Regions from separate parts of the Brevibacillus sp. FSL L8-0520 genome, predicted to be linked through region 3. Evidence: predicted binding sites of a transcription regulator. Region 3 holds the regulator's gene; each other region holds the start of a gene.
What was found. The regulator LexA, encoded in region 3, represses DNA repair genes until DNA is damaged. The targets are predictions, from matches to a motif close to CGAACATATGTTCG.

Region 1 (7,742 bases), 2.5 Mb from region 3:
GGCGTGCTACCTCATGCATGGGTCTGAGCCAGTTTTGCGTCATCGCTTCGACAGCGGCCGCCGCATTTTTGTCGCGGAGGGCCTGAATCAGTAGACGATGCTCTTCTACTGAAGTGCGGGCAGGCAAAAAATGCTGGAAGAAGACAAATTTTAACCGGCGCAAATGCATGTGCAAGAGGGAGGTAAAGGATGATATGTACGTATTTCCGGCCGTTTCGTGGATCAGCTTGTGAAACGCCTCGTCCAGCTCCATGGCGGCATATGACTGGCTTGTCTCGATCGCTTCGGAAAACTGCCTGTTCAGCTCGGTCAATTCGTCCAGCACCGCATCGGTGATCTTGGGCACGACCAGCTCCGCAGCCAGCGCTTCCAAGGCGATGAGCGGCCGGTAGATGTTGGGGACGTCTTCGGGAGCCAGCTTGGTCACTCGCGTCTCCACACCGGGCTGCATCTCTACAAAGCCCTGCAGCTCCAGGATTTGCAGCGCCTCCCGTACAGGCGTCCGGCTGACTCCTATCGCGTCGGCCAGCTCCGTATCCAATATTTTTTCGCCCGGCTGCAGGGTACCGTCTATGATCCAGGTCTGCAGCTGCTGCAATACCTTGTTTTTCGCGGAGGTTCGTTCGACCTTTCGCAAATTGGGGGGAAGAGGCATGACAAGTCCTCCTTAGAAGGCGTTTTGGTAAAAGAAGCATCTTCTTGTATTTTACAGCAGAATGCGATATATTGCATAATATATTGGATGGGAGAGGAGAAAAAACACCATGATTTCTTCATTACGCGTCCGCGGCTTTACAATGGTGATTGTCGCTTCGATCTTATGGGGAGTCTCAGGCACCGTGGCCCAATCGCTCATGCAGCATTATCAGTTTCAGACGGATTGGCTGGTAGCGTCACGGTTGCTCGCCTCCGGATTGATCCTGCTCGCGCTGTCATTATGTGGGCCGCATCGTCAGAATGTTTGGCGGATTTTGTTCTCCGGCGGTGATTTGGCCCGGCTCCTGCTGTTTTCGATCGCAGGCATGCTCGCGGTCCAGTATACGTATTTTGCCTCGATCGAAGCGGGCAATGCGGCGACTGCGACGCTGCTGCAGTATTTGGGGCCCGTTTTTCTGGTTGTGTATCTCGTCATCAAACTTCGGCAGTTGCCTTCAGCAGCACAGGTGACGGCTCTGATCCTGGCTCTCGGGGGGACGTATCTGCTCATCACGGGAGGAAATCCGGGGAAGCTGACGATTTCCGCTGCCGCCGTTATTTGGGGGCTGGCCTCGGCGCTGGCGCTTGCTTTTTACACCGTATACCCGAAGCCGCTTCTGGGGCGCTGGGGGTCTACAGTCGTCCTTGGCTGGGCGATGCTGATCGGGGGCATCGGTCTTTGCCTGGCAAAACAGCCCTGGCAAGCAACTGACATGATCTGGTCGGTTCCATCGGTTCTGGCTGTTGTCTTCATCGTCTTGTTTGGGACCTTGATTCCCTTTTATCTGTACGTAGACAGTCTGAACTATATCCGCCCGACAGAAACCAGCCTGCTTGCCTGCGCGGAACCATTGTCTGCCGTGATTACGACCGTTGTTTGGCTGCATGTGTCGTTCGGGATGTTTGAGTGGATCGGCGGTTTGTGCATTATCGGGACGATTTTTGCCCTGTCCCGCCATCGGGAAAAAGCGAAGGAGCCGGCGCTGCAGAATGCCGTAGGATCGTAAAAAAGGGCGGGCATAGAGGTCGGAAAATGCAGGCGATCAAAAGCGATCAACCATGGATTAGCAAAAAAGCAACATAACACAGCATAGCCGTTATAGAAGCGCATTCTTGTGCCCATCTTTTCGCGGATGGTCAAAGAATGCGTTTTTTCTTGCGGCACCATTATTTTCTCTTTGAAAACTTTTGTCTATGTGATAAACTTTTGTTTGTAAAGAGGAGCAGTTCGAGTTGCAAATGCTACTAAGGCAGAAAGGAGGAGGGCCGTGGACAAAGAAAAACAAATCCTCCGCTACATTCGTGAAAATCCGTTCGTCAGCCAACAGGAGCTGGCTGACAAGATGGGCATTTCCCGGTCGGCGGTGGCTGGCTATATCGCGCAGCTGACCAAGCGCGGCGAAATCAAAGGACGGGCCTATATTCTTCGCGACGAAGAGCTGATCGTCTGCATCGGCGGAGCCAATCTGGACCGGAAAGCGCGGGCCAAGCAGCAAGTGCGGCTCCACTCATCGAATCCGGTAACCATCTCTGAATCATGCGGAGGGGTCGGCCGCAATATCGCGGAAAATCTCGGTCGGCTTGGCTGCAATGTCTCGCTGATCAGCTGTGTCGGGGAAGACAAGGAAGGCGACTGGATTTTGCAGGAAACGAAAAAGCACGGGGTCGATATCAGCCAGGTGTGGCGGTTGCCCACTCAGCGAACCGGTACGTACACGGCGCTTTTGGACAAGGAAGGCGAAATGGTCGTCTCTCTGGCGAATATGGATATTTACGATACGCTCACGCCGCAAATGTTTGCGGAACGGTGGTCCCATATCGCAGCCGCCCGGGCCGTTTACCTCGATACGAACCTTCCTGCAGACTGTTTGGCATACGTGATCGGACGCTGCCGGGATGAGGGCATCGCGCTGTTCGTCGATCCGGTTTCTTCTGCCAAGGCGGAAAAACTGCCCGAGCGTTTGGACGGAGTCGAAGCAATCCTGCCGAATCGAGAGGAAGCCGAGCTTTTGTCAGGCATGGAGATCAAAACCATGCAGGACTGCGAAGAAGCGTGCCGGAAAATCAGGGCACGAGGCGTGAAAAGTGTCGTGGTGACGCTCGGCGAACAGGGCATTTATTATCAATCGGAGGACCAGGCGGAGAAGCTGGCCCCCTACCCGACAGAGGTAGTGGACGTGACGGGAGCGGGCGACGCTTTTGCCTCCGGTCTTTTGTACGGGGTTGTAAACGGTGAGCCGCTGGGCAGAGCGTGCCGGCTCGGCATGGCTGCTTCGGCCTTGACGCTGCAGACCGAGTATTCGGTATCGCCGCTGCTGAAGCCGGAGGAACTGGAACAAACGATAAACCAATACGAAGAGGAGCGATAACGGATGAAACAATACCTGACTTTTACAGATGAAGTGCGCCATGCATTGGACAATAACTTGCCAGTTGTAGCCCTGGAAACAACAATCATTTCCCACGGGATGCCGTATCCGCAAAATATCGAGATGGCGAAGGAAGTCGAGCAGATCATCCGTGACAACGGCGCGGTACCGGCAACGATCGGGATTATGGACGGAAAAATCAAGATCGGGCTGTCGGAAAGTGAACTGGAAGAGTTCGCGACGAACAAATCCGTTGAAAAAGTAAGCCGACGCGATTTCCCGTACATTCTCGCCAGCGGCAAAATCGGGGCGACGACGGTAGCCGGTACGATGATCGCAGCCCAGCTGGCAGGCATCCGCGTTTTTGCCACAGGCGGCATCGGCGGTGTTCACCGCGAAGGCGAAATCACCTGGGACGTGTCTGCTGACCTGACCGAGCTGGCGCAAACGGGCCTCGCAGTCGTATGCGCCGGATGCAAGTCGATTCTCGATATCGGCCGTACCCTCGAATACTTGGAGACACAAGGGGTGCCTGTCGTCGGCTATCGCACGGATGAGTTCCCTTCCTTCTTCGCAAGAGAGAGCGGCTTTGGCGTCGATTTCCGTCTGGATGCTCCAGAAGAAGTCGCAACCGTGATGGATACGAAGTGGAAGCTCGGTCTGGACGGCGGTCTTGTCATCGCCAACCCGGTACCGGAGAAGGATGCGCTTGATCACGGCAAGATCGAGGCAGTCATTCTGCAAGCGCTGAAGGAAGCGAAAGAAAACGGAATCGCCGGCAAAAAGGTAACGCCGTTCTTGCTCTCGAAAGTAAAAGAACTGACAGAAGGCAAAAGCCTGCAAACCAATATTGCCCTGGTGAAGCACAATGCAGCCGTGGCTGCGCAGATTGCCGCCGCTTATCATAAAAAGCAAGGGTAAATAAATACGCAAGGCTAATGAATATGCAAGGCTCAAAAGCAAATGCGGGAAGCCCTGTTCCGAATGGGAGGAGCAGGGCTTTTTGCCATTTCAAAAAGGTGACAAACTGACAACAACGGGCTTGCGATTTCAAGGAAGAGGGTCCGAAAACATTTACAAGTGAACCTTGCAGCTTTATGATGTAGCGGAGTACGTCTGCCATGCTGATCGCCCGTGACGGGGTCGCATGTGGCATACTAAGAAAGCAGAAGGCGTGAGAGTGTGTTAAAAGATTTCGGTACCAATCTGGCTATCTTGATTTCGTGCTTCTTGATCATCGGTCATATTTACAAAGGAAAGCTGGTCGTACCCCAGTCCCCCATCCGCATCCGTCTGGTGTATGGCGGTTTGCTTGGCATGGTAGGTGTCCTGCTGATGCTGTATGCGATCAGAGTCTCTCCTTCTGTGGTGGCGGATTTGCGACATATAGTGATTGTGTTGTCAGCTTTTTTCGGAGGGATGCCTGCGGCCCTGGCTTCAGCCGTCATCATCGCGGTCGGACGGGTGGGATTGTATGGTGTAAGTGCCGCCTCGCTGACTGCTGCATTTTTTGCCATCCTGATCGGAATCGGGTGTGGCGCCCTGTCGTATCTCCGAATGCAGCCCTCGAGCAGGATTATCCTTTTGAACTTCTACGGGATTGTCGTGGCCACATCTTCTCTGTACATGAATCTTCCCGATACATCTTTGTTAATGCAAGTGGCGATGTATCAGTGGCCAATATCCCTCATGGGGGGGATCCTCAGTTATTTGGTCATGACGTATATTCGCCGGACCAATCACCTGCTTTACGAGCTTGAGGAGAGCGAGGAGCGCTACCGGCGCTTGGTGCAGCTCTCTCCAGACGGAGTCCTTGTGGTGTGGGAAGGCAGAGTTGTGTTGACCAACGACGCTGCTTTAAAGCTTTTGGGACTGGAAAAAAGGGAGCAGCTGCTGGGAAAACCGCTGTATACCTTTACGAAAGAGGAGTGGCGAGCCGAAGCCTGTCGCGATACGTATGCGCATAAGCATATGGAGTCTGTCACGGATCTGATCGAGACAAGGTTTCGCCGCCAGGATGGCAGCGAGGTCGATGTCGAGACGGCGAGTACATGGATTTCCTATCGAGGCGAGCCGGCCCAATTGATTCATTTTCGCGACATTACGCTTAGGAAGCGGGCAGAGGAGCAGCTGATGTCAGCCAACCAGCTTTTGCGCGATTTGACCAATATGGACGGATTGACTGGCGTAGCCAACAGGCGCTGCTTCGACGAGCGAATTCGCGCGGAGTGGGAAGCATGTCAATCGAGTGGGGTTCCGTTCTCGCTCATTATGTTTGATCTCGATTATTTTAAAATGTACAACGATACCTACGGGCATCAACCGGGAGACAGGTGTTTGCGGGAAGCAGCAGGAGCAGCTGCAGCAGCCGTATCTGCGCTGAAGCTTCAGGGAGCGATGGTCGCCCGTTATGGTGGAGAAGAATTTGCGGTGCTGCTGCCGGGTACAGACGCAGATCGGGCCCTTGGAATAGCGGAGGATGTGAGGGAGCGAATCGTATCTCTGGCCATTCCGCACAGCGGCTCAAAGGCAAGCAGTGTGGTGACGGTGAGCGTAGGCGTCTCAACGCTCCTGCCTGCCGAGGCAATCTCCCCGGAAAATGCCATAGAGCGAGCCGACCAGGCTCTTTATGAAGCAAAAAAAAGCAGGGCGCAACTGCGTTCGGATGGCTTCGCAGACCCCGTTTTGCTGAAATGGACAAGCGGGGAATTTTTTTTTGAAAAAAACGCTTGATATACCCTATGGGGGTACTGTATACTGAAGTTGCGATAAGAAAAGACGTAAGGGGAATACTAATAAAAATATACCCCATATGGGTATTTGGTTCGGAGGAATCAACATGAGCGGCAAAGTAAAAGAAGCGACAGTCGCCATATCCGGCATGACATGTGCAGCGTGTGCCATTCGGATCGAAAAAGGTCTGCAAAAGCTCGAAGGCGTCGAGTCCGCAAGCGTCAACCTCGCCCTGGAAAAATCGACAGTTGTCTATGACGCCGAAAAAATGAGCTTTCAGGACATCCAGAAAAAAATCGAGGATTTGGGGTACGGAGTGATCACCGACAAGGTAGAGCTCAACATCTCGGGAATGACCTGCGCTGCCTGCGCGACCCGGATTGAAAAAGGGCTGCAAAAGGTACCGGGCGTCATCCAGGCGCATGTCAACCTCGCCTTGGAAACAGGCTCTGTCGAGTACGACGCGAGCCAGGCGAGCGTCGCCGACCTGATCAGGCAGGTGGAAAAGCTGGGGTATCAGGCCGTACGCAAGGATGAGCAGTCCGAGGCGGAAACGGCGGACCGCCGGGCCCAGGAAATCGAACGGCAGACCGGAAAGTTTCTCTTTTCCCTGATCCTTTCCCTGCCGCTTCTGTGGGCGATGGTGAGCCACTTTTCCTTTACCTCGTTCATCTGGCTGCCCGATATGCTGATGAACCCGTGGGTGCAGCTGGCTTTGGCGACACCGGTTCAGTTCGTTGTCGGTAAACAATTTTATGTTGGAGCATACAAGGCTTTGCGCAACAAAAGCGCCAACATGGATGTGCTGGTCGCACTCGGCACCTCGGCCGCTTACTTCTACAGTTTGTACATGGCGATCCAATCCATCGGCACAGGGGCCCACATGATTGAGCTGTATTTTGAGACCAGCGCGGTATTGATTACCTTGATCCTGCTCGGCAAGCTGTTTGAAGCCAAGGCAAAGGGCCGCTCCTCGGAGGCGATTCGCAAGCTGATGGGCTTGCAGGCCAAGACGGCAGTGGTCATACGGTACGGAGAGGAAATGACGATTCCGGTAGACGAAGTGCGCCCGGGGGACATCGTCTATGTAAAGCCAGGCGAAAAGGTGCCGGTAGATGGCGTCGTTTTGGAAGGACAGTCGGCTGTCGATGAATCGATGCTGACTGGTGAAAGCATTCCGGTGGATAAGACTGTCGGAGACAACGTGATCGGCGCGACACTGAACAAAAACGGTTTTCTCCAGATTCAGGCGACCAAGGTCGGAAAAGAAACGGCACTGGCTCAAATCATCCGCGTAGTCGAGGAAGCGCAAGGCTCCAAGGCTCCGATCCAGCGCCTGGCGGACAGCATATCCGGCGTGTTCGTTCCGGTTGTAGTCGGGATTGCCGTCCTTACCTTCGTGATCTGGTACTGGTTCGTTTCGCCGGGCGATTTCGCCTCGGCATTGGAAAAGGGAATCGCGGTGCTCGTCATTGCCTGCCCGTGCGCATTGGGACTGGCTACGCCTACTTCGATCATGGCCGGTTCGGGCCGCGCGGCAGAGCTGGGCATCCTGTTTAAAGGCGGAGAGCATCTGGAAACGGCGCACCGATTGGATACCATTGTACTGGACAAAACGGGTACCGTAACGAAAGGCGAACCCGAGCTCACGGACGTCTTTGCTTATGACATGGACGAAAGCGAGCTGCTGGCACTGGTCGGAGCCGCCGAGAAAAATTCGGAGCATCCGCTGGCCCAGGCGATTGTCAAAGGGATTGGCGAAAAAGGAGTTTCACTGGGGGCTGCTGAAGCGTTTGAAGCGATTCCCGGATTCGGGATCCGCGCGGTCGTAAACGGCAGGGAGGTGCTCGTCGGAACGCGCCGCCTGCTTGCCGAAAAATCGATTTCCTATGAACAGGCCGCAGATGTCATGTCCTCTCTAGAGAAGGAAGGAAAAACAGCGAT
Region 2 (7,742 bases), 1.2 Mb from region 3:
GCAGAAGCATCGTTCCGATGCCAAAAACGAGGATGGCCATGCTTGCGGCCAAGGGCCCGATGATTTTGCAGAGGCGCTCGATACCCATGATTGCTGCGTTTCCCTGAATCTCCAGCCCTTTTGGGATGACCCTGGCCCGCAAGGTGAGCGAAGCGGGAGACCCTGCTGTTTTCGCGATGCCGATGCCGAGCAGAATGAGCTGCACCTGCCACAGCGAGGATGACAGGGGCAAGAGCGTGACCAGGATGCTGTAAGCCGCGATATCCAGGGTCGTCACTCTTTTTGCGCCCCAGCGGTCAATCCAGGAGCCGATGATTGGACCGAGCAGGATGCCGGGCAGCAGTTCAATGACAATACTGAAGACAAATTCTTTCCCCAGTCCGTAGCGTTGGTGCAGAAACAGCGGGATAGCGGTAACCAGCATCCACTGCGTCCACTCCCACAGAAACAAGGCAGCGAGATAGCGTCGGAACATCTTTTCATTTTTTGCTATTTTCCAGAAAATCAATTGAGATCCCCCCAAGTTATGAATTGCCTAACCGGGGGGCTGCAACAATTAAGAGCGGCACGGTTCACACCTCCTGAACATTTGAAAATGTCTTACAATCAGTAACGTAACAAAAATGGCTGATAAAAACAAATAAAAAGACAGGACACCGGTTAAGGCGTCCCGTCTGTAGACTTCAACAGCGTATTCGTTTAGTGTTCTTTGACAACATTGTAGAAGGTGTCGCGTTCCAGCGCGCGTTTGCCGGCGCCCTTGATCAGCCAGACCAGCTCATCGACAGTAAGCGCTTGCTGTGTAAGCGCCCCGGCGGAGTGGCTGATGCGCTCCTCGATCAGCGTTCCGTGCACATCGGACATCCCCATGGTCAGGGACAACTGGGTCAGCTGGGTGCCGATGTTGATGAAGTAAGCCTTGATGTGCGGGAAGTTGTCCAGCATCAAGCGGCTGATCGCCATTGTTTTCAGGTCGTCGATAGCAGAGTTGCGGCGTTTGATGCCGGCTGTCGCTTTGATCGGCTGGACCGCCAGCGGGATGAATACCAAAAATCCGTTGGTTTCATCCTGCAATTCACGCAGGCGGAGCATGTGGATCACGCGTTCTTCCAATGTTTCGATCGATCCGTACAGCATGGTGGAGTGAGTTTTCATACCCATTTGATGGGCAGTACGGTGCACTTCCAGATACATATCTGTCGATGCCTTTTCCGGACTCATTTTCATGCGGTACCGCTCGGTCAGGATTTCCGCGCCGCCTCCCGTCAAGCTTTCCACTCCGGCCTTGCGCAGCTCCTCGAGCACTTCACGGATGGACAGGCCAGAGATGCGGGAAAAGAACTCGATCTCGGCACCGGTGTACGCCTTCATCGTGACATGCGGATACGCTTTTTTCAGCGTGCGGATGTTGTCGAGATAGTAATCAAACGGCACATGCTGGTTGTGGCCGCCGACGATGTGAAACTCGCGGATGCCTTCGTGGTAGCGAGTCTCTACATAGTGAAGCAGCTCTTCGGTGTTCATCGTATAAGCGCCGTCTTCGCCCAAGTCGCGGCGGAACCCGCAGAATTTGCAATGAGCCTCGCAGACGTTGGTCGGATTAATGTAGAGGTTTTGAATAAAGTAAACATTGTCTCCGTTTTTCCGTTGGTTGACCAGATTGGCAAGCTGGCCGATCGTCAGCAAATCAGTAGAATTAAAAAGGGTGAGACCGTCCTCCAATGTAAGTCGTTCACCGGCAATTACCTTGTTGGCCACTGTGGACAAATTTTTGTCCTGAAGAACAAGGGTGTCGAGTGCCATCATAAACACTTCCCTTCAGCTAGAATTACTCGCAATCCTGTGATGTTGTTCGAAAGGGTATCAGTCTCTGCCGGGCACTAAAAGCCAAGGAACACTCCTCCAGATGAAGCCTTCCGTTCAGCGAGAGCGTCCACAATCAGCGCCCCGTAAGCAACGACAATAGTTCTACTCTTCACATGAGCAGTCTGGTGATCTGTAATCAATGATTACCCTTTTCCTCACGATAACAAAAGCACCTATATTATAAACCTCTTCAGGAAGGGGAACAATATGAGAAGTTTTGAGAAGTATTGTTTGTAAAAATATAACAAATGTCGCCAAATTTCCAGATCTTTCATGGTTATAAAAGGAAAATTTGTTTGCCTAATGTCTTATCATCTTGTAAAATAAAGGTACGAAAGCCTTAATGATCTTTAGGAGGAGCTTCAGCAATGCGGGACGTTTTGCTTGAAAAAATTGAACTCCTTCGACAGCGTATGGTTAGTATGGGGTTAGAGTTTGGGTTGGATCATCCAGAAGTACTGGAATACAGCAAGAAGATTGATCAACTTCACAACGAGCTGAACCAAATGGATCATAATCTGTCCAAGGTAGGTAAAAAGAAGCAGTCCTACTGCTTTTATATTTTGGATAAAAAGGCCTATTTTGCATAAGAGGGGGCAACCCTCTTTTTTTGCTGCCTTTTTGGGCCCGCCAAAGTGCAGCGCAGTCTTGAGAGCACAGGTGCTTCTTCGGTATACTGTAAGGAGAACGCCGCATCATAGTAACAACGGCTGACAAGGAGGGAAACGAATGATTACCATGTCCGAGCAAGCCGCCCTGAAGGTAAAAGAAATGCTGGCGGCAGAGAACAACCCTAACCTGTTTTTGCGCGTAGGTGTCCGCCCGGGTGGGTGCAGTGGCTTTACCTACGGGATGGGTTGGGATCAGGAAATCAAAGAAGGCGACCAAACCTTTGAACAAAATGGAGTCAAGATTGTTGTCGACAAAGACAGCTACCTATATATCAAAGGCACGGAAATCGACTACAAGGAATCGATGATGGGCGGAGGGTTTTCCATTCATAATCCGAACGCGGTCGCTTCCTGCGGCTGCGGTTCTTCTTTCAAGACCGCGCTGGCTGAGGGGAAAGCGGAGAAGTGCGACGACTAAGGAAAGACAAAAGCTGAAACGAGAGACCTCCTTGGGCATATGCAGAAGCTGGATGCATTGCCCAGGGAGTTTTTTTTGTACCAATCATGCAGATCTATCTCTACGACATGTCCGGTTGGCAAAAGGAAAAGATCGGTCTTGCAGGGGAGGGGAATCTGAATCTTATGATCTACATGATCACAATGCTAAGTGTGGCGATTGTTTTTGTTATCTGGAGCTATGTGCTTTCGCATAAGTACAAATGGAACAGAATCACCTTGGTTCCAACCATCGTTACACTTGTTTTGCTATTTTACTTGCTGGGAAATTTTTTAAGAATGTAAAGGTTTCACGCGAGTCCGTTTTTTGTAGAATATCGTTTTGCTCCTGCAGTCTTATAACCTCTAAACGAAGACCTTACAGGACCCCTTGACTCTCATTGAATGTAGTGTTTGCGTCCTCCCGCAATACCAAGGAAAAGGCTACGGCCATGATATGCTTGCGCGTGTAGGGAAACTCCTGGCAGAGCGCTGCAAACAGGTTCGTCTGGGAGTGGTCACTCATCACAGGCGTGCTTTGAACCTCTATCAGTCGATAGGTTTTGAAGCTGTTGCCGAGTTTCACTATTACGTCATCGATCTCAAAGACATATAGAGAAAGGGTAGGGCGCGAATACGCGCCTTTTCCTGTTTCAGCAAGCCACCCCACGAGCTGCGATCAGCCTTTCGGCGGGGGCGCAGCAGCATGTAGATACTCCATCACCTCTCGATCTGCAACATAGCTGTCCACCAGCTTCACCTGTTTCTCTGTTACCTCGTAGGTCCAGTAGCTAGGGATCGTCATTTGGCGATTGTCGCCACCCTGAATCGTCCACATCCGTTCAAATGTAACGAGATAGCTGTCTCTCGTCTGCAGCTTGACCTTCGTTCGCAGGCTGGTGGTTGCCAGTGTCTCGGGTATTCCTTCGACACGGACTTGCCTGGTTTCACCTGTGCGGGCAGGAAACTCCGGCTGCTCCGACAGCGCCCGCTCAATCGCTTCCTGGACGGTAAACTCTCGATCCCGGTATAGCTCCTCCAATGCCTCTTCACCTCCTTGCAGCCCCCAGATGAGGATGTAGCGGCCGTCCCAGTTTTTCGTCAGACCGAGCCCAAAGAAGGGGCTCCATGCCGAACTCGTTCCCGATTCAAGCGCTTCTTCTTTTGGCGAGCCAAAATCGCTTGCATAGAACGTCTCCAGCTCGGCTTTTTTCTGCATGATCCTCTGTTCGTCTTTGCTTTCGATCTGGTATCGGGCAGCATAGAGGAAGCCGTGTTCAAAAGAGAGCGTCAGCTGTACCTGCTCGTCTCCCAAGGTGACGGGCATGAAGGCTTCTTGCAAGCCGTCCGCACCCAGGCTTTCAATTCCCCCAAGCGGCTGCAGTTCTCCCAATTCGGGGAAGAGCGCCTTTGCTTCGTCATAGGTCATGCCGAGCGAAAATACGCGGTAAAAAGCCAGTTTATCCGCTTCTGTCTGCCAGGCGACAGTCTGTTTGGGTGCTTCGGGCAGTGCAGGGGCTGGCGTCTGCTGGTGATTGGGCGTCGTCACAGGAGGAGAAACCAACTGGCTTGGATTTTCTTCCGGAAGCTGAGCGAGCGGACCGGCCCAAAGAAGGATGGCGGCCACTGCCGCGACGCCAGCTATGGCACATGTGCGGACAAGAAATCGTTTTTTTCCACTTTTAGCCATTGCTTGGGAAGCGAGCGTTCTTTGCTCCAGCCGGGACACTTCCTCCTGGGTCAGTCTGAGCGAGTCGTGTACCAGTTCCTTTCGTTGTTTCAGCTGTCGGTCAAGGATGTCCAATCCTGATCTCCTCCTTTCAGCAATTGCCTCAGCTTTTCCAAGCCTCGCGAAAGCCTGACCCGCACTGTTGAATCCTTCAGTCCCAAAAGCTCGGCAATGTCGGGCGTTCGCATCTCTTCAAAGTAGTAGAGCACAATGACTTCCCTGTATTTGGTCGGAAGCCCCATGACGTTTTGGACCAGCTCGTCATTTTGAAACTGCTGCATAACCTGCTCCTCGATAGACTGAGAGGAGCTCCTTTCAAAAAAAACGGAAGTAAAAAAAAGATGCCGATGATTCCATGATCGCAAATAATCCTTGGCGGTGTTTATGGCAATCCGGTAAAGCCAGGTCTTCGGATTGGCGTCTTCCCGAAAGGAATCAAATTTTTGAAAGGCTTTCACGAACACCTCCTGGGTCAAATCCTCGGCGATTGCTCTATTTTTTACATAGTAATAGGCTGTTCGAAAGACCAGGGCATGGTGCGTGGCCACCCACTCCTTGATGACCTGCTCTCTTCTCTTGGCTAGCGGTTCGAAGGGAATCACCTCCTTGCTCATTGCTTATTTGACGAAGCTGGGGGCAAGAGCGCTACAAAATCCTCCATTTGCATATTCGCAAAAAAGGAGTAGAATAAGAACAAATGTTCCTGTTGGAGGGTACCGGAATGGCTAAGAACATCGAAGACTTTTCAGGAAGTATGGAGATGGCAGTTTTGAAACACGCGTTGTCGCTGACGAAAGGCGGCGAGGAAAGCCCGGCGCTGCCTCTTGTTGGACGCCCGGTCGTGGACGAAGACGATTTTGGCGAAATGTGCTTCCGCGTCTACGATTCGACGCAGTACGACTACGCGATCACCGTTTCCTGGTTTCGCGAAACAGCCGGGGGACTGGGAGTGGTCGAGACAGCCTGGGGGGTCGTGCGGAATATCGATGTGGGACAAAAGAAATTCAAGCTGGTCAACGACTGGGAGGCGCAGTGGATCGGGGTTGAAGATCTGGTGCGCGTCGTTAAAACAAAAAGGGCGAGCTTTTAGGATGTACAGCTCAGTGCGTGGTTTGCCATAATAAGGAAGAAACTCGTGAAGTTGTGTCGAACTTGATTTGCGATCAAATCTTGAGGCTCACTCTCTTCTTTCGGCTCAGGGACAGCCCTTTCGCTGGAAGTGCTTTCCCGAAATGACCGTCTTCTATATCTCTCCTGTCGCAGAGCAGGGAAACATAGTAAAAGGTAAGGGCTTTCCTAGTTTTTGCCAAAGTTCACCAATCGTTCTCAGGTTCGTCAAGATTCATTCACAGACTGCCAGATTTTGGACGGCCTTCTTTCGCTATAATGAAATTGTAGAACTTGCAGAAATTGCATGAAAGAAGGGTGCCTTATGAAAAAAACGTGGGGTTTACTGATTTCGGCAGTGGCCATTTCCGCTATGCTTGCGGGCTGCGGAGGAGACAAAAAAGAAGCAGCGGCAGGAGGCGAACAAGCGCCTGCAGCAGCCACTGAAAACGCAATCAACATCGAAGCTAGCAACTGGAAGTTTAACCAGGAATCTTTCGAGGTGAAAGCAGGAGAGCCGTTCACGATCAACTTCAAATCGACTGAGGGCTTCCATGGGATCGGCATCGAAGGCCTGGATGTAGATATCCAAAACGAGGGCAGCAAAACGATGACCATCGACAAAGCAGGAGAGTACAAGATCTTCTGTAACGTGATTTGCGGACCTGACCACGGCAAAATGATCGCCAAGCTTGTCGTGAAGTAACAACTGGCCAAAGCGCCGGCAACGATTTGAATAACAAAACCCAAACACTCCGGCCGCTTTCGGTCGGGGTGTTTTTTGTTGATACAGCGCATTTGGCCTGGACGGTTGCTCGCAAAATAGTTTCAAAGATGCATAGAGAATACAGTCCCAACTGGAAAGGCTTATTTGTCCCGAAAAGACGAGCCTTTCTTTTTTTGCGAAAAAAAGGGTGACAGAATGCTATTGAGTAAATATAATCAAAACAGAAACTATTTTCACAATTCGGAAAAGTATATGTATGCATTTTCATGATTTGATTATTCACCACGAATTACCGGAAGGGGGGCAAGCACAAAAATGATTGAAGTGAAAAATTTGTACAAGTCGTTTGGCTCGCTTACCGTCTTGAAAGGCGTAGATCTGCAGGTGGGCGAGAGAGAAGTGGTAGTTTTGCTGGGGGCCAGCGGCTCGGGAAAAAGTACCTTGCTGCGATGTCTGAACTTTTTGGAAATGCATGATCAGGGGGAGATTCACGTCAACGGCCAGAGGATCGACCCGAAGACGACGGATTTGAACAAATTCCGGACAGAAGTCGGGATGGTCTTTCAGCACTTCAACCTGTTTCCGCACAAGACGGTCCTGGAAAACGTGATCGAAGCGCCTGTCCACGTAAAAAAGACTCCCCCCGACAGGGCGCGGGAAGAAGCGTACGCCCTGCTGGAAAAAGTGGGAATGAGGGACAAGGCCGACGTTTATCCGGACATGCTCTCCGGCGGACAAAAGCAGCGTGTCGCCATCGCGCGGGCACTGGCGATGAAGCCGAAAATCATGTTGTTTGACGAGCCGACCTCGGCGCTCGATCCCGAACTCGTCGGGGAGGTACTGCAGGTGATGAAGCAGCTGGCGAAGGAAGGCATGACGATGGTCGTGGTCACGCACGAGATGGGCTTCGCCCGCGAAGTGGCCGACCGGGCTGTTTTCATGGACAACGGGCAGATCCTGGAGCAAGGGGAGCCGGAGCATTTCTTTACCAACCCGCAGCAGGAAAGAACCCGACAGTTTTTAAACAGCATTTTGTAAAGCAAGGAAAGACAACGATAAAAGGGGGCATCACGATGAAAATGAAAAAGAAATGGACGATGGGGGTACTCTCCACCTTGCTTTTTGGCTCGCTCGTATTGTCGGCCTGTGGAACGTCCCAGAGCACGGGGGGAACAGCCGGGGAACAGGGGGCCAAAGACCCGAACAA
Region 3 (7,742 bases):
ACATCCCGGAAAGCGAGCGAGCCCTTGAACCGAAGACGATGCAGCACCGTCCGACGCTCGGCATCGCTCTGTCCTTGTTCAAAGAACAACTGAAGGGGCTTGTGCGGGTCCAGAATCCGCCAGCCTTTTGGAAGGATGGACTTGACCAGCTTGGAAGCCCAATCCAGGAATGTCGCCTGCTGAACGTCATCCACTCCCAATTCGGGAAGAACCTCTGAAATGTACGTAAGGAACAACCGGTTTGGTGCAAAAACCATAAACCTCTTTGACATCATCGAGTCCTGATAATTGTAGATCAAATAGGAGAGCCGGTGCAGCGCAATCGTCGTCTTGCCGCTTCCGGCCACCCCTTGAACGACAACCGGGCGATCCTTGTCTGCTCGAATAATGTCATTCTGCTCCGACTGGATCGTCGCTACGATATCCTTCAATCTGCTGTCGTTCGTCTGATTCAGGTTGGCTGCCAGGAACTCATCGATGTACCCTTCCTGCAAAAATTCATCCGGATGGCCAACTTCGCGATGAATCGTCTCTTTGAGCGCTCCATCGTATATCCCTGTAATCTTCCCGTCCTCAATGGCAAAATTTCGCTTCAGGCGGACTTCGCCTCGCACAATCTCCCTGCCGCTGCGGAAGTACGCATCCTTGCTCTCGCCGCTGTAATATAAACTGGCAATGGGAGCACGCCAGTCAACGACAATTGAATCGAATGTGTCGCTCCGAACGATGCCCCTCTTTCCTATGTATACGCTGTCCAACTCGTATGTCTCGTCTTTCAGGAAGTCCACTCGTCCAAAATACGGCTTTTCCAGTCCTTGGTCCTCAAGGTAGCGAAGCTCTTTTCCTTTTTTGTAGTTGACGACCTGTTTCACATAATCGTCCGTAATCTCTTTAACCTCTTTCCGAAGAGTGTCCACTTCCTTTTGGATAATAGAGCGTGTTTCATCGAGTCTCTTCTGTTCATGCTCGTAGTCCGGGTGCTGTACAGTCATTTATATCCTCCTTTCCAAATTGTCAGGTTCAGCATCGCAAGGAGAAGTCCGGTTTTATTTCCACATGGTTTCCGGGCACGGGCTCTTCTTTGTTTCCTCGTAGCCTTCCAATGCCCTCTTCTTTGATTTGATGTTGCTTCCGGATTGGCTCTCTTTTGTTCTCGTTGACGCCTGCCCGTCTTATCCCGCTATATCTTGCCTGTTTACCACACTTGTCTGCCGATCCAGATCCCTGAACCGCAAGCAAGAAGGCCGGCCAAAACACTGGCGCCTGCATAGAACAGCCCTCTGCCGATCTGCCCATCTCCGATGAAGCTTACCACCTCAAGCGAAAAGGTAGAGAACGTAGTAAATCCCCCCATCAGCCCGGTTGTAAACAGAAGGTACATCTCCAAAGACATCAATCCTTTTTCCTTTCCCCACGCATAGAGCAGTCCGATGAGAAAAGAACCGGAGACATTGGCCAGCCATGTCCCCGCCGGCAATCCGGGTTGGTTCATTGCGAGACCGAGACCATAGCGTAGCAATGAACCGACGGCTCCTCCTACGGCAACAGCCAGCCATGCCATCATGGCAATCCCCCCTTCTCTCCTTTTTTGTATGGAACAAAAAGACATCCAGGCAAAAAGCATGGATGTCTTCTTTTTATGTCAAATGGTGCGTTTTAGTGTTTGGGGTTGTTATCCTCGAGGTCTTCCACGTAGCGGATCGATTCGAGATTGGAGCGAAGCGACATTTTCACAGCATCAATGTATTTTTGCCGCAGTTTTTTCTGTTCCTGTTTTTCCTCTTCAGTCAACCCGGCTTCACGAGATTTTTTGGCCAACTCGTTGATCCGTTTGATTTCCGCGTCTGATACCAAAGCCGTTTCCCCTCGCTTTCAATGAATGCCGCTCTATTATATCACATCTCGGCAACGAAGCAAGGGAAAGCTGCAGCTTGTCAATTCCCGACAGGAATTTGAATCGATTGGCCTGGATAAATAATGGCACTTTCCAGCTTGTTCAATTTTTGAATCGCATATACCATATCGCGAACATCCATTTTCGGGTCACTCTTGTAGGTGACCGCCAGCTCCCACAAGCTGTCTCCCGGTTGGACGACGATTTCCTTTACTGGTTGGATCATTTGAGCTTGTTGTACCGTATGATCCCCAGAAGCGAACACTAGTTCTGTCAAAGTGTAAAAAAAGAGAGTGAAAGCGGCAAAAAACAGAATGGCCTGTCCACGCGTAATGCCAAAACGAGCAGTTTTTCTTTCTTCTTTGGCGAAGCGATTAGATACAGTCATTGTACTCATTATTTCATCCCCCTGCAAACGTACGTTCTATCTTCTTGTTCTCATCATAATGCGAACACTTGTTCATGTCAAGAAAAAAACGAACTTATGTTTGTCGAACGCAGGATCCCATGGTATAATATAGAAAACATGTTCGAGAAGATAGAGGTGTGGTCTATGTCCAAGCTATCCAATAGACAGCAAGCCATCATCGATTTCATCCGCAAAGAAGTAAGGGACAAGGGTTATCCCCCATCTGTCCGTGAAATCGGGGAGGCTGTCGGTCTGGCATCCAGTTCAACTGTTCACGGCCATCTGGCCAGGTTGGAAAAAAAGGGGCTCATCCGCCGCGATCCTACCAAGCCCCGCGCGATTGAGCTGCTGAAAGAAGAGGAGCGCTTTCAAGACGACTTTGACGTATCTGTTGTACGCGTACCGGTGATCGGAAAGGTGACTGCGGGTCAGCCGATCACTGCTGTCGAGCAGGTGGAGGATTACTTCCCACTCCCTGACAGCATCGTGACATCGGACAAGGTGTACATGCTGCGCGTGTCCGGAGACAGTATGATCGAGGCTGGCATCCTGGATGGAGACTACGTGATCGTTCGCCAGCAGAATGTGGCCAATAACGGTGATATCGTCGTCGCCATGACTGAAGAGGACGAGGCAACCGTGAAGCGTTTCTTCAAGGAAAAGAACCATTTCCGGCTGCAGCCTGAAAACGCGACATTGGAGCCGATTATTCTGGATTCTGTAACGATTCTGGGGAAAGTGATTGGCGTGTACCGCTTGATTCACTAGAATAAGAGATTTCGTTGCTTGGATGAGCCATGCCTTATGGCGGACTCTTTGAAAAACGCAATCGACTACGACAAGCTTTCCTTTTCCACCCTGACAGCAAAAAAGGCGTTCGCGATTGCCTCGCGGACGCCTCTTCTTTTCATTTCCTTCGATTCTTTGATCGGTCCTTCTCCTACGAATCCCACTTACAGTGCGACAAAGAACCAGATGATCATCACTACCTGAAGAACAACTTTTACGACCACACTGCCCAAAAAACCGATGAGCGAACCCACTCCCGCTTTAACAGCCCGTTCAAACGGCTGCTTTTGGATCAGCATTTCCACCAGAACGACCAGCACGAACGGCATGATCAGCATGCCAAATGGGGGGAACAAAATCACCCCGAGCAAAATCCCCAGTGCAGCTGCCCACGATGACGCTTTGGAGCCCCCGTACTTCTTGACAAAGTACATGTTGGTGAGTAAATCCGCACCGTAGAGAAGAACACTTAAGACCGCCATTCCCCACCAGAAGGAGGCCGGAAGTCCGGCACCCGGATCAGCAATAAAAAAGTGATACAGCAAGAATCCGCCCCACAATAAAATCGTATCAGGAATGACCGGCAAAAAGATTCCGGCAATACTGAGGATAAACAAGGCCGCTATCACGATCCACAACAAGATCTCCATCCATTGACACTCCCTTCTGTATAGGGTATACGATAAAGTGCGGTTTTCGTTTCCATCGACTCGCTACATTTTGACAGAAACCTGTATATACTCGGTTCTTCTGCGAGTCGTAAAGCCAAACGTCGAATCGGAACATAGATGGTCTCGTCCCTCATTGTTCCCCTGCAGAGTTGCAAATAAAAGAAAGATAATCTGAAAGGACAGAAAATGGCTATGCATTCTCAAACGAAGCGAGATTGGTTTGACCCTTCCTACCTGAAAAAAGGAACCCCTCGGCAGCGGGAAGCCTGGGCAGTCCTCGACAGCTTGGGAATCTTTGATGGGCTCAAAGAGTATCAACCGGTTCTGTGCGGAACGATCCCCCTCGATATTGATGTTGAGGACAGCGATCTTGATTTGATCTGTACGACAGCCGACCTGGATCGGTTTGGCCATGTGTTGAAAGAAAAATACGGGCATTTGGACCATTTCACACAAGACCGCCGAGAAATCCGCAACATCCCTACGGCGACTGCTTCCTTTTGGTATCGCGGTTTTCAATTGGAGTGTTTTGCTCAACCGATTCCTGTCACAGAGCAAAACGCCTACCGGCATATGATGATCGAAGCACGGCTGCTCCAGCTGTCTGGGCAAGAAGCAGCAAAAGAGATTCGGGCTTTGAAAGAACGGGGGCTGAAAACGGAGCCTGCTTTCGCTCTGTATTACGGGATTGTCGGAGATGATCCTTATCAGGCTTTACTTGAATTGGAAAGATATTCGAATGAACAGCTTAAGCAAGTGATGGCAAATAAACCGACCTAAACGCCGGCCGTAAACCGGAAATACGAATAATGGTAAACTCAGACAACTTGTGTGTCCTTATGCGGGCATAAAATTAAGATGACTTCTGGATACTTCGGAAGTCATCTTTTTTGGATTGCTAGATTTGTCGTTTTACCTTTTATTGGTTAGATTTCAGTTGAAGACGGCAAATCATGATTTTTTTTAAGAGACTGATATAAAATGTACACGAATCCAACATAAATGGGAAGCCAAACGGGTTCAAAGAATCCTGGAACTCGATAATCAGTAATTACAATTTTGTTTGGCCCAAAATCCAATTGTTGAATTAGATCTGAGATCATAAAAATAAAAACCCAAATCATCATCATTGTCGACAACACAATGGAAATCGCAATTTTTTTAATAATATCACCTCGTTATTATCAATAATCATTTCTTAAACGGACTTCAGAAAAGAAATGATCATTTTTGTAAAAACCCGAGTTAGTGTGCATACGCTGGGTTAAGTCCGCATTTCATTAAACCCAACCCTCAAATAATATGTTAATAATTTTTTATTTAACCATTAATATACACATCTGTAAACATATTTTAGGTATTTTGTTCTAAATTTTGCATTGTAAAGGGGGTTTATCTTTATTAGCAGCATCCCATCCAACTTTAGTCAAATAAATTCATAAAAAAAGCCTTAAAGTTAATAGGAAAGCAAGTTTCCCATCTACTTTAAGGCGTATCTAACTTATAAAGCTGAAACCTAGTTAAGATTAAACTAAACAAGTTTTGTTTCTTTTTAGGGTCCAAAGAAATACAAATACTCTTTCCCCTAAATATTAATACGTATTCATATACTGCTCGCGCTCCCACTCCGTTACACGGGTGCGGAACATATCCCACTCGATTTCCTTCGCGTCGACGAAGTGCATCAGTGCGTGTTCGCCAAGCGCTTCGCAGATGACCGGATCGGCCTTCAGGCATTCGATCGCGTCCTTCAAGGTAGCCGGCAAGCTGGCGATGCCCGCTGCTTCACGCTCAGCCTCGTTCATGATGTAGATATTGCGATCGACAGCCGGCGGCAGCTCAAGCTTGTTCTTGATTCCGTCAAGACCTGCTTTCAGCATCACGGCGAGAGCCAGATATGGGTTGGCGGCAGGGTCCGGGTTGCGAACCTCAATCCGGGTGCTCATACCGCGAGATGCCGGAATCCGTACAAGCGGAGAGCGGTTTTTCGCCGACCATGCTACATAGCAAGGAGCTTCATAGCCCGGTACGAGGCGCTTGTAGGAGTTCACCAGCGGATTGGTGATGGCGGCAAAACCGCGGGCGTGCTTCAGAATACCGGCCAAGTATTGCTTCGCCGTTTTGCTCAGGCCGAGGGTATCCTTGTCGTCAAAAAATGCGTTTTTCTCCCCGATGAAGAGAGACTGGTGGGTGTGCATGCCGGAGCCGGCGACACCATACATCGGCTTGGGCATGAACGTTGCGTGCAATCCGTGCTTGCGTGCGATCGTTTTCACCACCAGTTTAAACGTGAGAATCTGGTCCGCAGCTTGGATGGCATCTGCGTATTTGAAGTCGACTTCGTGTTGGCCAGGCGCAGTTTCGTGATGGGATGCTTCCACCTCAAATCCCATTCTCTCCAGCGTGAGAACGATGTCACGGCGGCAGTTTTCACCCAGATCGAGCGGAGCGAAATCAAAGTATCCGCCCTGGTCGTTCAAATCCAAGGTCGGCTCGCCTTTGTCATCCATCTTGAACAGGAAGAACTCCGGCTCCGGTCCGACGTTGAAGTTCGTGTAGCCCATCTCTTCGGCTTCTTTCAGCGCCCGTTTCAGGATGTAGCGAGGGTCCCCTTCAAACGGAGTTCCATCTGGATTGTAAATGTCACAGATCAGGCGAGCGACATTTCCATGCTCATTCCCCCACGGGAAAATGACCCATGTATCGAGATCCGGCACCAGATACATGTCGGATTCCTCGATGCGGACAAAGCCTTCGATCGAAGAACCGTCGAACATCATCTTGTTGTCCAGAGCTTTGGGCAATTGGGAGATCGGAATCTCGACGTTTTTAATGATCCCCATCAGATCAGTGAACTGCAGGCGAATGTAGTTTACATTCTCTTCTTTGGCCAAACGAAAGATGTCTTCTTTGGTGTACTTGCTCACGTTTCTCTCCTCCTATAGTCGTATGCATGTATCAGTGGAAGAAGCGGGAAAGCTCTCCACGTATCAACGCATGCTCGCTTGGGCGATTTGCGTTGCTGAAAAATATTTGTTGTTTGAGGAGCTGATGAAGCTCTTGCTCGGTAAGTTCCTTCCGCTTGGCCTCCGAACTGACGGTAATTTCCGTCTGCTCCGGAACAGGGTCTTGCAGCTGAAGCACCTGTTTGATTCCGGCAATGTTCAGTCCTTTTTCAATCAAGGCCTTCACTTCCAGCAAGCGGTCGACATCATTAAAAGAAAAAAGCCGCTGCTTTCCTTCTGTACGTGCAGGCTGTATCAGTCCGTTCTGCTCATAGTAACGGATCTGCCGCGCAGTCAGATCAGTCAGCTTCATGACGATACCAATGGGAAACAGCGCCATGTTTCGACGAAGGTCATCACTCATGACTTGTCCCTCCTTTGAAATCATTCCTTGCTTGCTATTGTATGATTCAAAAGCAACTCTGTCAACGGATGTCAGAAAAGATTACACAAAAAAGTAATAAAAAAGCGACAAGCCGCTGTTTGTGCTTATCGCCTCATAAACAACTCCGATTGATCTTTGCTAGTCTCTTCCGGGAATATCGAGCAAGCCCTTTTCCAGCAGGCCGTCAAGCGCTGTCAGGATGCCCACCTTCACATGGGAGTACGTAAGTCCGCCCTGAACAAACCCGAGGTAAGGGGGACGAATCGGTCCGTCTGCAGAAAACTCGATACTGGCTCCCTGAATAAACGTCCCGGCCGCCATAATGACCGGATCGGCATAGCCCGGCATCTCACTGGGGTAAGGCGTAACATGGGAATCGACAGGCGCTGCCTTCTGGATTCCCTGACAGAAAGCAATCAGCCGTTCGGCACTCCCAAACTCGACAGACTGGATCAAATCCGTACGAGGATCGTTCCATAGCGGGTTCGTCCGAAAGCCCAGGCGCTCAAGCAAAGCCGAGGAAAAGACCGCGCCCTTCAACGCCTCGCCTACCACGTGCGGCGCGAGGAAGAAGCCTTGGAACATTTCC
Region 4 (7,742 bases), 2.4 Mb from region 3:
AGCCGCGTGAGACGTAATGGCCGATCGATGATGGATTATTGGTGCCGTGAATGCCGTAATGAGGCTTGCTCAGCCCCATCCAATAGGTGCCGAAAACGGACAATGGACCTCCGCGGTAAGAATTGGGGTAGGGAACCTTGTTGATGATCGTGAAGTTGCCGCGCGGGGTAGAGGTCGCAATTTTGCCCAGACCGACGGGATAAGAACGGATGAGGCGATTGCCGTCAAAGAGATAGAGGCGGAGTTTATTGATCGAGATGCGTATGCGGTATGCCGGGATGAAAATCACCTCCCTTTTTAAAGAACCGGGATTGTGCTTCTATTGCATCGTATGCGATTGGGAAAAAGCGGTCCCCGCCGCATGTGGCGATCCACACAAAAAACCTGCCGTGCAAAGCGTAGCGGCAGGTTCCTGTTTGTGCGCCCAGCATGGGCGATAGCTATAGGGTGAAAGTCCCGAACGGGGGTTGGCTGTACCAACCGTTAGCTCAAGGCAAGGGTGTCGACCGCGAGGTCGAATCTGAAGGAAGCCGGCGGCAAAATCCCGACCTGAGGTACACGAACCCAATTTGAGGCTGTTGTATCCGGGCGAGTCTGCCAAACAAGACAAAGCCCCATACAGCCAAGGGATACAGTAGTAAACTTGGGCAGGTACATGGGATGAAAGTTATCGTTCTTACCTGGGGAGGTCTGCATGAAACGCCTTCAACTGTTGGTAACCGTCTCCGTAAGGAGACGCTGAACATGCAGAAGTCAGCAGAGGCCATAGTACCCGAGTAGAGGACGCTTGAATGGGGAAGGGCCGAACATCAAGTCAGCATGCGATCCATGTCTTTTGATACGGTACGTCGAAGCAGAATTCTGTCAAGGAACTACTTTTGAAGAGCAGGGGTGAAGCCCCGAGGGTACAAAAGAGGGCTGAGTATCGTACAGCAAGCACGGAGTCCGCATGTGCGAAGGAAGGAACATCATTATGGATTTGCTGGAAAAAGTCTTATCACGGGAAAACTTACGGATGGCACTCCAACGAGTGGAGGAAAACAAAGGTGTCGGTGGAGTCGATGGTGTTTCAACCGAACAACTACGCGATTATCTACGTGAACACTGGCAAGCCATCCGCGAGAAGATGGAAAGGGGAACCTATAGACCTTCACCTGTTCGCAGAGTCGAAATCCCGAAACCTGACGGTGGTGTAAGGTTATTAGGCATTCCCACCGTGGTAGACCGCTTTATTCAGCAGGCCATCCTCCAAGTGTTAACGCCGATCTTCGACCCCACCTTCTCGGAATCTAGCTATGGGTTCCGTCCAAAACGTAGCGCTCACATGGCAGTAAGGAAAGCGCAAGCGTATATCTCCGAAGGATATCGTTTCGTGGTGGACATCGATCTAGAGAAATTCTTTGATCGCGTAAATCATGATATTCTAATGAGCCGTGTGGCTCGAAAAGTTCAGGACAAGAGAATTTTAAGACTGATTCGTTCCTACTTGAATGCGGGGATCATGATAAATGGCGTCTGTACAACATCAAGTGAAGGAACACCGCAAGGTGGGCCGTTAAGCCCACTTTTGGCAAATATCCTACTTGATGATTTGGACAAGGAACTCGAAAAGAGAGGCCACCGTTTCTGCCGCTACGCAGACGATTGTAATATCTACGTGAAAACAAAACGGGCAGGGGAACGAGTAAAGAAGAGTATTCAAAACCACTTGGAGAAGGTACTAAGGCTAAAAGTAAATGAGGAGAAAAGCGCGATAGACCGACCATGGAAACGAAAATTCTTGGGCTTTAGTTTTACCTTTGCAAAACAGACAAGGATTCGCATCCACCCCAAATCCCTCCTCAAGCTAAAAGAGAAAATCCGCACGATCACGAATCCGGTGTGGAGCATCTCGATGGAGAAGCGGATTGAAAGAATAAATCAGTACCTCATGGGCTGGATTGGATATTTCGCCCTTGCAGACGCGAAGGGCATTCTACAATCCATTGAGGAATGGACAAGGCGCAGGCTCCGTCTTTGTTTGTGGATGCAGTGGAAACGCGTGAGAACCAGATATCGAGAACTTCGTTCTCTTGGCATATCTCACGTAAAAGCCATTGAAATTGCAAATACCCGCAAGGGTGCATGGCGTACCACAAAATCTCCGCATATACACAAAGCCCTCGGCATTGCCTACTGGCAACAACAAGGGCTGAAAAGCTTAGTGCAACGATATTCTCAAATTCGTCAAGCTTGGTGAACCGCCGTATACCGAACGGTACGTACGGTGGTGTGAGAGGACGGGGGTTAGTCGCCCCCTCCTACTCGATTGGTTGTGATGAATCCGGTAAAACTGGGGGAATGATGGGTAAAAAGATTTCACGGAGCAGGATGCGGGAGAGTCGGGCGCAGGAGGTCCAGACTTTTGAATTCGTACCCTTGCGCTCGTGCGGCGTCAATAATCTTGCAAAGCGCCTCGGCGTTATCTCTTGAAACCGAGTGCAACAAAATAACCGCTCCGGGATGAAGCTGGGCGAGGACACTGTCATAGGCGTACTTCCAGCCCTTTTGCGCTTTCGTATCCCAGTCCTTGTAGGCTATCGACCAAAAAACATTCGTATACCCCAGTTTCTTGCTGACCGCCAGTGTACGATCACTGAAAATTCCTCGCGGCGGACGCAAGAAGGCCATCTCTTTTTGCCCGGTAACTTCGGCTACAGCTTGTTTTACCTTATCCAATTCTTCCTTGATCCGCTCATTGGATATCTGTGTCATATCCGGATGGCTCCAGGAGTGGTTCCCGATGATATGCCCCTCAGCGGTCATCCGTTTTAACAGCTCCGGCTGATCCTTTACATAATGCCCGGTAACAAAAAAAGTGGCGGGTACCTTTTTTTCTTTCAAGATATCCAGAATACGAGGGGTGAACCCGTTTTCATAGCCATTGTCAAACGTAAGAAACAGCTCTTTTTTGGAGGTATCCCCGAGAAAAATGGCTTCGTGCTTATCGACGATGCCTTTAAAGCCCTCCTGGTCAATCGAGGGAAGCTGTCCACCCTTGCTCTTCTTGAATCCAAAGTGGTAGGGGACATCCTGGTTGGCTGCGGCATGGACAGTGAACAGGGACAAAATCAGGACAAAAACGGTGAGAAAGGTTATGCGTTTCACAGCGAAAAGTCCTCCTATTGTTGATGGGATTGCCTGAATATCGGGTAGGGATTTGATCGCATCCTTAAAACGGTATGTAAAGCTCCTCAATCCTCTTGCCAAGGAACCGGATGTGCACGGGGAATCGGATACTGCTCGTCTGGTTGGGATCTGACCACTTTCCGCTTGTCAATCGAACCTGCGGGCACCTCGGTTTCAGGGTGGTAGATAATGTTGCTGCGCTTGTTTTGGTTTGGCATCATAGACTCACCTCCTCATCGTTACTATCATGTGTACCCGGGCCCAAGAACATGCCGCCTGTAGAGAAGTTCCGGTCAAAAGTTGGTGACTGAGCGCAAAAAAACCGAATGGACCGGATCGTCCCGGCACCATTCGGTTTTTGCAATATGCTGCGGTCTTTATTTGCTTGAACGGCGTTGAAACAAAAGGCGGTCGAGGGAATAGAAGGACGGTCCGGAGAGAACGAAAAGCAGCAGGATAAAGAATAGAAGCAGATCCAACTCATATCCAGGACCACTTTCCCCACCGAGGAAGCCCATTGCAATTTTCACCTTGATCGTAGCGACGGCCATCACGACTGCCAACAGAGCTGCCAAAATTCGGGTGCCAATGCCCAAAATCAAGCCAATTCCGCCCAAGAGCTCAAGAAACGCGACGACATAAGCGAAAAAGCCGGGAATACCCATGCTGCCAAACCAACCGGCAACCTGATCGAGTCCCATTTGGAATTTTGACATTCCGTGCATGACAAACGCTATACCTGCAACCACGCGCAAGAGCAAAAGCCCCCACTCGGTACGTTGATCAAATTGTCTTTCCATAAAGTGACATCCTACGGTTATTCAATATAGTAATTAGGTTACATTTCGTTAGTAAGTATAAATTAATAATTATAACACGTCAACACTTTGAAGGATTTTCAAAAGAGCGTTATACTGGAATTGAATCGAGGTGATTACTATGAAGCAGTCCTCTCTCTGTCCGAAGTTTGAAAAAGGAATGCAGCTCTTGGGCAAGCGGTGGACTGGTTTGATCTTGTATCAGCTGCTTTCCGGACCGCAGCGATTCTGTGCCATCGAAGAGGCGCTTCCGATCAGCGGAAGGCTTTTGTCTGAGCGGCTGAAGGATTTGGAGAAAGAAGGCTTGGTACATCGTCACGTGTATACAGATTCTGCCCCGGTACGGGTGGAATATTCGCTAACGGAAAAAGGGCTTGCTTTGGAACCGGTCATACTGGGGATCGAGAAATGGTCGCAGGCCTGGATCGAATTAACATAAAAAAAGTGTCGGATTATTTTCTCCGGCACTTTTTATTTGTTTGCATACATCGCGGTTTCTCATTGAGCACTTTTCCTTTTCCTCGTTTTTCCTCCCCTTCGTATTCCCTCAGAAATAATTCGCCGTTTAATCTGGGCAATACGCTTGTCAGCCAGTTCCCTTGTCACGCCAAATTCCATCGACAAGACCGAGGACGGTACCCATTCACGGTAGGCGAGAAGCAGGGGCGCCAGGAGAAAGAAAGGCATGGCCGCATAGAGAACAAATTGCTCGGCTTGCGCCTCCTGCAGCTGACGAAAAGCGGGATTCATCTGGTGCTGCTTCCCGGTATGCCCCCGTAAAATATGGCCCAGCTCATGAAAAAAATGTTCGCGCTGAACAGGCCTTGGCAGGGTTGAATTGACCGTAATGCTGCGGTAATTGCCGGATTCATAACGCATCGAGGGGCAGGGACGGTAGTACAATTCGATGCCAAGCATCTCGGCCAGCGGCCTTTCTTGCAGGTCGCCACAATGACTGATGCCAACATCCGCATATATTTGGGTCAACCAGCGTTCCAAATCCGTTTGCCGGTAATGAGAGAGCATGTGGTGATTCCCCCTTCCGAAACAACAGAGAACGTATGTTCCTTTTCATGGTGTAAAAAATGCCGCAGGGTGCAATGTTGCCTGGCACAGAAATAAGGCGGCCATCACAACGAAAAATGCTTGCGGCTTTTTCCAGCTTTATATTCGAGCAGAGCAGGACAATTGTGGATGACCGCTGCTACTTGTTTGTTCCTTTGTTACCGTGCAGCGCCTTCCACCTGAGGTACTCGATATGCTTCTTCACTTCATCAATTTCCGTTTCGGATAGCCCCTCCAGGTCAAAAAAGGAGATGTGCTCATCTGACCCGGTTGTTTGCGATGTCCCATTGCGAGTAGGGTTTTCCGTTTTTCCGAGCAGAAAATCAGTCGTAACCGAAAATACGTCAGCAGCCTTGGATATCAGGTGATTATCCACGCTTTTTTTCTCGCCCGATTCGATGCGGGAAAGAACGGTATTGTGAATGCCCAATTTTTCGGCCAATTGGATTTGGGACCATTTATGTTTTTCCCGAAGGTATCTGATCCGTTGACCGACGATTGACATAGTGTCACAACCTTTCCATCATAGCAATACTATTCTACCAATTTTCCATAATGGAAAATAGCGGTTTGTTGAAATGACAAGGATATGCTTGACTTTGCTGAAAATGAAAAGGTAAGATATGGATAATAACATTTTGCTTATTTGGCAAAAAAAGGGGGTTTACCGTTGGAGAGGATAAACCTGAATTTCATTGCACGAAGAAGGATGGAAATCGGCATTACCCTAAAGGAAATGGCTGCCGCTTTAGGGTTCAAGAATGCGTCTACGTACCTCAAGTACGAAAAGGGGGAGTACGATTTTAAAGCCAATCACCTTCCCGTGCTGACACGTATGTTGAAATGCCAGCTGCGAGATTTATTTATCTGTCTGACTTTGCTGTTATAGCAAAATGGAGTGGCGATTGCAGGAAAGAGATTTCGTTAACGATGTAGCGAGGGGTGGGAGAGGTGGACGTTCACGAAGCGAATCGGAAGCAGCTGGATATATGGAAACGAACAATTGCGTATGAGCTGGCCATGATGGCACCGAGGAGTGAATCTGCCTGCGGAGAATTTCTAAGCCGTCTGGAGCGGTTTGAAAAGCAGATAACAGGAGGACCTGCAGATTGTCCAAACATCGAGCGGAAAAGAGAGTGTATCCGAACATAGAATGGATGTCAGTTTACAGAAAAAAGCGGTTCTCCCCGTGAAAGAACCGCTTCGGCATGCTTCGGCGTGATCAATCGCTGCCTGTCGTCTTGCATCTGTTTTTAGCAAGCTTTCATACGCTGGGCCCATATCGTTTAGCCGAAAGCCGAGTTACCGCAATACAGAAGAAGCCATACGGACGTAAGTGTGGCGCTTGCCGCGCACGGTAATCGAGTAGTGCATGATATTTTCCGGGATGGCGATTCCGTTGTACCCGGCATCCCCGATATGGTATAGGTCGGCACCTGCCATCTTGCTGGCAAGCGCGATCTGCCGGATCGTGGCCTCATCGGAGCCTTCCTGGCTGGTTCCTGTCGCGAGCAGAGCCAAAGCTCCGTGGGCATGAACTGTATCGACCATGGCCTTTGCCGAGTCGAGAGTGATGCCGGGAATTGTGCCGGGGGAAGGCAGCAGGATAATGTCCGCTCCTGCTTCGATAAAATCGATGATCGTCTGCTTTGCGACCAAATCACCGCCAGCTTCCCCTTCCACGCCGGCTCCATGCATTTTTCCCGCGATAATCAGCATCTCTGCTCCCATCACTGTCCGGGCTGTTTGAATTGCCTCCCGGATTTCCCGGTTGGTAACCCCTGTCTTGGGGTTTCCGGTCAAGCAGATGAAGTCAAAACCGAGATCTTTGGCAGCGGCAAACGTTTTGGCAGAAGCAAGTCTGCCAGGAGGCAGGGAGTGGAGCTGCTCCGCTTGTCTGGCGTCTGGGTCGACCGGCTCCAGATTCAGCCCCACAGGCCTTCCGATCAGCCGCTTGAGGTCCTGGACTATTTCTTCAGGCTTTGCGCTTGTCAATCCCTCGACATGAGGAGAAAAGACGTCAAAGAAATTGAGCAGGATCATGTCGGCCCCAAAAGAAGCTGCCAGCTCAGCATTGCTCACGCTCGGATACAGCGGAGTGAAGGCGGAAATGACCTCGGCTACCAGGACACGGCCTTCAGAGGCTTTGATCGACTGCTTCAAATCCTGTCCCGACATCCGCGCAAAGTCGGACGCCGTGCAATCCAACAAACGTTTCATTGGCATTCTTCCAGCCCTTCATCTGTTTTACAGTTTCTTGATTTCGTCCTTCAGCACCTCGGACTGAGTGCCAAAAACCACTTGCACGCTGCCCTGTCCCAGCTTCATGACACCGGCAGCCCCCAGATCCTTCAATCCCTTTTCATTGACGATCTTGTCATCCTTCAGCACCAGACGCAGACGTGTTATGCACGCGTCGACGCTGACTACGTTTTCCTTGCCGCCGATCAGAGAGAGAACGGCCTGGGCTTTATCATGCATGGACGTATTCCCCGCCTTTTTCTCAGTCTCTTCCTCATCATCTTCCCGTCCCGGCGTTTTCAGGTTGAATTTGACGATGATGAAGCGGAACAGGAAGTAGTAGACGACCGCAAAGGCAAGACCGATCGGGATGATCAGCCACGCGTTTGTAGAGAAGTGGAAATTGACCAGATAGTCAATGAGACCGGCCGAGAAGCCGAATCCGTGCTT

Region 1: NSQ24_RS03020 (carbohydrate kinase) is a predicted target of LexA. The motif match lies at 1,897-1,910, and genes of this name have one in related genera.
Region 2: NSQ24_RS20865 (YolD-like family protein) is a predicted target of LexA. The motif match lies at 5,392-5,405, and genes of this name have one in related genera.
Region 4: NSQ24_RS00310 (ImmA/IrrE family metallo-endopeptidase) is a predicted target of LexA. The motif match lies at 5,041-5,054, and genes of this name have one in related genera.

Annotation. Positions count from the first base shown of each region.
Region 1 covers NZ_CP150171.1:533,876-541,617, forward strand. The annotation lists gene NSQ24_RS03010 (GntR family transcriptional regulator) at 1-655, opposite strand, end outside; gene NSQ24_RS03015 (EamA family transporter) at 765-1,703, shown strand; gene NSQ24_RS03020 (carbohydrate kinase) at 1,965-3,065, shown strand; gene NSQ24_RS03025 (pseudouridine-5'-phosphate glycosidase) at 3,069-3,986, shown strand; gene NSQ24_RS03030 (diguanylate cyclase) at 4,248-5,798, shown strand; gene NSQ24_RS03035 (heavy metal translocating P-type ATPase) at 5,905-7,742, shown strand, end outside.
Region 2 covers NZ_CP150171.1:4,227,351-4,235,092, reverse strand. The annotation lists gene NSQ24_RS20895 (MFS transporter) at 1-508, opposite strand, end outside; gene mqnE (aminofutalosine synthase MqnE) at 700-1,803, opposite strand; gene NSQ24_RS20885 (aspartyl-phosphate phosphatase Spo0E family protein) at 2,235-2,456, shown strand; gene erpA (iron-sulfur cluster insertion protein ErpA) at 2,596-2,955, shown strand; gene NSQ24_RS20875 (hypothetical protein) at 3,652-4,776, opposite strand; gene NSQ24_RS20870 (sigma-70 family RNA polymerase sigma factor) at 4,752-5,303, opposite strand; gene NSQ24_RS20865 (YolD-like family protein) at 5,423-5,791, shown strand; gene NSQ24_RS20860 (cupredoxin domain-containing protein) at 6,134-6,514, shown strand; gene NSQ24_RS20855 (amino acid ABC transporter ATP-binding protein) at 6,851-7,573, shown strand; gene NSQ24_RS20850 (ABC transporter substrate-binding protein) at 7,609-7,742, shown strand, end outside.
Region 3 covers NZ_CP150171.1:3,036,830-3,044,571, forward strand. The annotation lists gene NSQ24_RS15155 (UvrD-helicase domain-containing protein) at 1-992, opposite strand, end outside; gene crcB (fluoride efflux transporter CrcB) at 1,196-1,564, opposite strand; gene NSQ24_RS15165 (DUF896 domain-containing protein) at 1,657-1,854, opposite strand; gene NSQ24_RS15170 (LysM peptidoglycan-binding domain-containing protein) at 1,935-2,291, opposite strand; gene lexA (transcriptional repressor LexA) at 2,448-3,071, shown strand; gene NSQ24_RS15180 (DUF456 family protein) at 3,257-3,742, opposite strand; gene NSQ24_RS15185 (DUF4269 domain-containing protein) at 3,950-4,543, shown strand; gene glnA (type I glutamate--ammonia ligase) at 5,356-6,690, opposite strand; gene NSQ24_RS15195 (MerR family transcriptional regulator) at 6,722-7,132, opposite strand; gene NSQ24_RS15200 (methionine gamma-lyase family protein) at 7,292-7,742, opposite strand, start outside.
Region 4 covers NZ_CP150171.1:60,181-67,922, forward strand. The annotation lists gene NSQ24_RS00280 (L,D-transpeptidase) at 1-289, opposite strand, end outside; gene ltrA (group II intron reverse transcriptase/maturase) at 974-2,239, shown strand; gene pdaA (delta-lactam-biosynthetic de-N-acetylase) at 2,359-3,138, opposite strand; gene NSQ24_RS00295 (hypothetical protein) at 3,234-3,389, opposite strand; gene NSQ24_RS00300 (DoxX family protein) at 3,546-3,968, opposite strand; gene NSQ24_RS00305 (helix-turn-helix domain-containing protein) at 4,108-4,425, shown strand; gene NSQ24_RS00310 (ImmA/IrrE family metallo-endopeptidase) at 4,485-5,012, opposite strand; gene NSQ24_RS00315 (helix-turn-helix transcriptional regulator) at 5,191-5,556, opposite strand; gene NSQ24_RS00320 (helix-turn-helix transcriptional regulator) at 5,722-5,940, shown strand; gene NSQ24_RS00325 (hypothetical protein) at 6,003-6,203, shown strand; gene NSQ24_RS00330 (hypothetical protein) at 6,354-7,271, opposite strand; gene nagE (N-acetylglucosamine-specific PTS transporter subunit IIBC) at 7,299-7,742, opposite strand, start outside.